2 regions of the Blautia sp. DFI.6.71 genome follow, and region 1 is predicted to be linked to the other one. Evidence: a T-box and tRNA genes for the amino acid it is inferred to sense, from the RefSeq annotation. Region 1 holds a T-box; the other holds one or more tRNA genes.
The links. A T-box is a leader RNA that pairs with one kind of tRNA and senses whether it is charged. The one in region 1 lies ahead of thrS (threonine--tRNA ligase), so its partner is inferred to be a tRNA-Thr.

Region 1 (3,429 bases):
GATGGGATAACTGATAAATAAAAGTCCCCACCCATTGCTTATTGCCTGATGCAATTAAAGCAGAGGGTGGGGACTTATTTGAACAGGTTAAAGTAAAATACCTGTTTTATTTATTTTCTTCCTGAACTTCGATTTTACGAATTGTCTTGTTTTTGATTTCTTCTTTGATGGATGTAAGGAACTCACCAAGGTCTTTCATTCCTTCGTCGCCAAGGTAACGGCTTCTTACGGAAACCTTGCCTTCTTCTTCCTCTTTGGCGCCAACAATGAGCATGTATGGAACTCTTGCAAGGCGTGCTTCACGGATCTTGTAGCCCATCTTTTCGGAACGCTGGTCAACAGAGCAGCGGATTCCGTTTTCTTTTAACTGAGCTTCAACTTTGGCAGCATAGTCGTGGAATTTCTCGGAAATTGGAATCACACGAACCTGTTCCGGGCAGAGCCATGTCGGGAACATACCTGCATATTTCTCAATGAGCCATGCCAGTGTTCTCTCGTAGCACCCCATGGATGTACGATGAATGATGTATGGACGCTGTTTTTCACCGTTTTCATCGATATAATACATGTCGAACTGTTCAGCCAGAAGAGCATCCCACTGAATCGTGATCATAGTATCTTCTTTTCCGTATACGTTCTTGGCATTGATATCAACTTTAGGTCCGTAGAATGCAGCTTCGCCAACATCCTCTGTAAACGGAATGTTCAGTTCTTCAAGCATCTGACGGATATGAGCTTCTGTCTGATTCCACACTTCTGCATCACCGATGTATTTCTCTCTGTTGTTAGGATCCCATTTAGAAAGGTGATAGGTTACGTCCTCCTCTACACCAAGAACCTGCAGGCAGTACTGTGCAAGTGCGATACAGTCTTTAAATTCTTTTACCATCTGGTCAGGTCTTACGATCAGATGACCTTCGGAGATCGTGAACTGACGTACACGTGTCAGACCATGCATTTCCCCGGAATCCTCATTACGGAACAGAGTGGATGTTTCGCCGTAACGAAGAGGCAGATCACGATAGCTGTGCTGTTCTGCTTTGTATACATAGTACTGGAATGGGCATGTCATAGGACGAAGCGCAAATACTTCTTTGTCTGTTTCTTCGTCACCGAGAACGAACATACCGTCTTTGTAGTGATCCCAGTGACCGGAAATTTTGTAGAGGTCGCTCTTTGCCATTAACGGAGTTTTTGTTCTGATATATCCGCGTTTTGTTTCTTCGTCTTCAATCCAGCGCTGAAGCTCCTGCATCATGATCACACCGTTTGGCATGATAAGTGGAAGTCCCTGACCGATCACGTCTACAGTTGTGAAGATCTTCATCTCACGGCCAAGTTTGTTGTGGTCACGTCTTTTTGCTTCTTCCATCTGTTCCAGATGTTCTTTCAATTCATCTTTGGAAGCATAGGCTGTTCCGTAGATACGTGTGAGCATTGCGTTCTTTTCACTGCCTCTCCAGTAGGCACTGGAGGAGGAGAGAAGCTTGAATGCTTTTACACCCTTTACGCTCATAAGGTGAGGTCCTGCGCAGAGGTCTGTCCAGTCTCCCTGGGAATAGAAAGAGATTTCGGAGCCTTCAGGAAGATCTTCGATAAGTTCTACCTTGTATGGTTCATTTTTCTCCTGGAAGTATGCGATGGCATCTTCTCTTGATTTTGTGAAGCGTTCAATCTTAGCGCCTTTTTTGATGATCTTTTTCATTTCTTTTTCGATTGCATCCAGGTCATCACGGGAGAATGGAGGGCAGTCGAAATCATAGTAGAATCCTGTATCAATAGAAGGTCCGATAGCAACCTTTGCATCCGGGAATAAGGTCTGTACTGCCTGGGCAAGTACGTGGGATGCTGTATGGCGGAGAACGGCAAGTCCTTTTTCATCTTTTGCTGTCAGGATGTTTAATTCGCAGTCACTGTCAATAACTGTTCTCAGGTCTACAACTTCTCCGTTTACTTCTCCTGCACAGGCAGCACGTGCAAGTCCCTCGCTGATGTCGTAAGCAATGTCGATTACGGATTTTGCTTCAGCGTATTCTTTTTTTGAGCCGTCTTTTAATGTTACGATCATGATGATTATCTCCTTTACGTTAGTATGGATTTGTTATAGTTGCTGTTCACTGTTGATATCCCGCGGAGCGTATTGTTGAGAACGGAGTGAACAGTAACAGTTTTTTGTACTGCGAAGGGGTAAAAGAAAGAATAAAAAAATCCCCTACAGTACGGTTAAATACTGTAGGGGACGAGATAACATTACTCGCGGTTCCACCCCGGTTGTTCTGATACATTATTGATGGATAAATCATCTGATCAGAACCGCTTCATTCGATGGTAACGGAATCACCGGACTGTATTAAAGTCACTCAGAGGTGGTCTTCGGCTGGTTCGCGATGAAATGCTTGCACCGGTATACATTTCTCTCTGTAACGTTCCTCAGCGTACTCTTCTCTTCAACGTTTTGATCTTTCTTATCTTTTCTGCCGCCTATTATAAACTTGCAAAGTGGGTTTGTCAATCAGTAAAATGCAAAAAGTTGATTTACGAAAATAGAGATTAATGTTATACTGACGAAAGTGAAAAACAATAAAAAACATGAAAGGAATCAGATAAATGAGCAGATGGGAAGAAAATATACGTAAAGTAATACCATATACACCAGGCGAGCAGCCCAATCAGCCGGATATGATCAAGCTGAATACCAACGAGAATCCGTATCCGCCGGCACCTGGAGTGGAGAAGGCGTTGAGGGAGATGGATACAGATACTATGAGACTTTATCCGGATCCTACAGCAGGAGAACTGGTACATGCCATTGCAAAGAATTACGGGCTGAAGGATGAACAGGTTTTTGTGGGAGTAGGTTCCGATGATGTGCTTGCCATGAGTTTCCTTACATTCTTTAATTCACAGAAGCCGGTTCTTTTTCCGGATATCACATATTCTTTTTATGATGTATGGGCAGACCTGTTTCGCATTCCATATGAGAGACCGGCACTGGATGAGAACTTTCATATAAGGAAGGAAGATTATTTCAGAGAAAACGGAGGAATTGTATTCCCGAATCCGAATGCGCCGACAGGTGTGGAGATGCCGCTGGAGGAAGTGGAGGATATTATCCGCCATAATCCTGATGTGATTGTGATCGTGGACGAGGCTTATGTGGATTTTGGTGGTCAGTCGGCGCTTCCATTGATTGAAAAATATGACAACCTTCTGGTCGTACAGACATTTTCCAAGTCGCGTTCTATGGCTGGGATGAGAATTGGTTTTGCGTGTGGAAATGAGAAACTGATCAGATTCCTGAATGATGTGAAGTATTCTTTTAATTCTTATACTATGGACCGTACAGCGATTGCTGCAGGTGTGGCGGCAGTTGAAGATAAAGCATATTTTGATGAGACATGTAATAAAATCATAGAGACAAGAGAATGG
Region 2 (3,429 bases), on a different contig from region 1:
TGTGTACCATCGCTCAGCTTCAGAGTTACACGAAGCTGACCTCCTGCGAAGTTCTTCTCTGTAACAGTTGCCTGTAAACCTGATACACTATTCTTATTATGTGCATCCAAACCACCGCCTGACACACTTATATCAACAGTGTCTCTGTGATCTGTACCGGTATCACCGATTACAGCAGTTTCCTGTAACAATATATTTTCGCTTCTCACAGCCAGAGTTACTTTCTCTCCTGCTGCCAGGTATTGTTTTGCCCTTGTATCCCCTGTATCCTGCTGACTTGTTTCAAGCTTTACAATTACCCTGTCATTTCCAATCTTTACGATTGCATTCTCTCCCTGAATACTCTCTGCAACCCCATGCAGGATATTTGCATTTCCTACAAATGTTGCCACATAACTGGTCTTTGGATGATTATAGATCTCATCCGGTGTTCCGATCTGCTCTATACGTCCGTCCTTCATCACCGCGATCCTGTCAGACATATTGATAGCTTCTTCCTGATCATGAGTGATATAGATAAATGTAATTCCCAGTTTCTTCTGCAGATGCTTCAGTTCTATCTGCATCGCACGGCGAAGCTGCAGATCCAGTGCTCCCAGCGGCTCATCCAGAAGCAGTACCTTGGGATTATTCACCAGTGCTCTCGCAATGGCAACTCTCTGTTTCTGACCGCCCGAGAGTTCGGAAGGCTTTCTTTTTTCATATCCTTCAAGCTGCACCAGTTCCAGCATCTGAGAAACTTTTTTCCTGATCTCACTCTTAGGAACTTTTTTCAGTTTCAGACCATAGCCAATATTCTCCGCAACATTCATATGTGGAAAGAGGGCATAATTCTGAAATACTGTATTCACATCCCTCTGGTTCGGCTCCAGACCTGTCACTTCCCTGCCATCCAGCCAGACACTTCCTGCATCGGGCTGTTCCAGACCGGCAATGATTCGCAATGTTGTCGTCTTGCCGCATCCCGAAGATCCCAGCAAAGTAATAAACTCCCCTTTACTGATCTCAAGACTGATATTATCCAGAACTGCTTCGCCTTCTGTAAAACTTTTCTTTATCTCCTTCAGTTCAAGTGAAACCTCTGCCAACTATACTCAGCTCCTTTCATATAAAAAAGATACCTCTTTATACTAAAAAAGATACGAAACCACGCGTAAAAGCTCTCGCCCCTACATCGGTTTATGCCAATGCTGACGCCTGTTACAGTGCCAGTCTCTGCATGGTTTCGCATCTGTATATGTCCATTTTTCCAATTATAGATATATCCGGTCCGTCCTGTTCCATCCAGTCTGCGTGCACTCCTGACCATGATGTCCACATAAGAAAACCGGAAATCAACCATTCTTCTTGATAGATTCCCGGTCATTATTTATTTGGTATAATCCAAAAGTTATATTAAAGGATAGGCCCGAGATTGTCAAGTAAATTTGTTACTGTTCACTCCGTTCACAGTAACTTAGCCAAAATTCATTCCAGATTGCCTGCGGCAATGGAATTTTGGCTTGTATGTCTCGGGATTTTTGCATATTCATGCCAAAACACCTCGCGGGATAGTGGCGTGTGGACAGTAACGTAAATTTCTCTTTACAATCATTTCAATTCCTACCGGCAATTTTAAGGTACTCACCATACGAACCTCCATAAAAACATAAAAAATCCACTATACTCTGCTTTTCAGTATAGCGGATTTTCTATAAAATTACAATTGCCCAATATCTTTCAAGCTGAAAATGAGACTCGAACTCACGACCCCTTCATTACGAGTGAAGTGCTCTACCGACTGAGCTATTTCAGCTTATGCTGTAATCTGTCAGAAATTGATAATTCTGACAGCCACAGCATTTAGTTTATAATATTATTTCTTCTCTGTCAAGTCCTTTTTGACCGGTATTTTCTCCTCCGTTTTATTCACTATTTGGGGTGCTTCTTTTGTCACCTTTTTCGTCACCGGTTTCACTGCAGTTTTTACAGCTGCTTTTGTTTTCCCGGCAGCCTTTCGTACAGTTCTTGTCTTGGTGATGGATTTCTTGATCTGGCTGTGCTCGGCAGCAGGCTTTTTCTCAATTTCTTCCGGAGTGCAGGTAAAGACTGCCACGCCAAGTGCCGGAAGCTTTACTGTGATGGAATACTCTCTCTCATCACACTCAGCCTTCTTCGCTGCTTTAACTCTCGTATTTACTACACCATTACCACCGTACTTTTTATCATCACTGTTAAAGATTTCTTTATATTTGCCGGCAAAAGGAACTCCCACATTGTAGTTTTCATATGGGATTGCCGCGAAATTGCAGACAGCCAGAACAGTTTCTTCCGGTTTCTCTGTCTTTCTCATGAATGCGATCACATTCTCCTCATACTTCATCAGCTGAACCCATTCAAATCCATCATATTCATCATCCAGCTGATAAAGTGCAGGATGAGCAAGATACATATTATTGAGGTCTTTGACAAATACTTCCAGTTCCTTTGGCATATCTTTATCCGGTGCCATCATCTTGCATCCCGGATGAAGCATCATATAAGCATAAGCCTCTCTGATCTGCGCATTCTTCTGTTCTTCACTTCCCGGCAGCTTATCCGCGAAATCCTTCAATGTACCAACATCCCTGCTGCCAAGCGTCAGAATATAATGTTCGCAGTATGCATAGAGCATGGACATAGTCAGCTGATCATGGTAATTCTTTCTCTCAATAGGATCCTTGCTCAAATATTCAAGCAGATCTTTTGTCCATCCGCCACTCCACTTATAGTCAAATCCCAGATGGTCATTCTCCACACTGTCTGTCAGCTCCGGCCAGAGTCCGTTCTCCTGAGCAACTAAAAGCAATCCGGGATTTCTCTCCTTTATCACAGAATTCAGATGCTTCAGAAATTCCAGAGCATCCAGATTTTCATTGGTTCCGTAAATATTAGGTGTCCACTCTCCCGGATTTCTGCCATAATCCAGATACAGCATGGCATCCACATCGTCCATACGCAGACCGTCAGCATGGTAGACCTCAGCCCAGAAGCAGGCATTGGAGATCAGGAAATCTTTCACCATCGGGCTTCCGTAATTATAGAGCAATGTTCCCCAGAACGGATGAATGGCCTCTGCCGGATTCTGTCTCTCATAAAGAGGTGTTCCGTCAAATTTCTCCAGACCGGAGGCATAACGCGGGAACTGTGCAGGTGTCCAGTCCAGAATCACACCGACCCCCGCCTGATGCAGCTCATCTACCAGCTTCTGAAAATCCGCCACGCTTCCAAATCTGGAAGTAGGTGCATAATATGCATATGTAGAATAACCACCTGTAATATCATCCAGATATTCCATCACAGGATGGAGTTCCACATGGGTAAAATCTTCCTCTGCCAGAAATTCCACCAGTTCCTCAGCGGATTTCCATTCCTCCAGAGATGTTTCATATATAGAAACCGGCTGTTTCC

Region 2: it encodes a tRNA-Thr, which carries the amino acid that the T-box ahead of thrS (threonine--tRNA ligase) is inferred to sense. The anticodon was not compared.

The regions. Positions count from the first base shown of each region.
Region 1 covers NZ_JAJDMJ010000044.1:18,661-22,089, reverse strand. The annotation lists gene LJE12_RS15170 (GH36-type glycosyl hydrolase domain-containing protein) at 1-10, shown strand, start outside; gene thrS (threonine--tRNA ligase) at 107-2,068, opposite strand; T-box leader at 2,233-2,460, opposite strand; gene hisC (histidinol-phosphate transaminase) at 2,608-3,429, shown strand, end outside.
Region 2 covers NZ_JAJDMJ010000005.1:43,249-46,677, forward strand. The annotation lists gene LJE12_RS04235 (ABC transporter ATP-binding protein) at 1-1,088, opposite strand, end outside; tRNA gene LJE12_RS04240 (tRNA-Thr) at 1,723-1,795, opposite strand; gene glgB (1,4-alpha-glucan branching enzyme) at 1,856-3,429, opposite strand, start outside.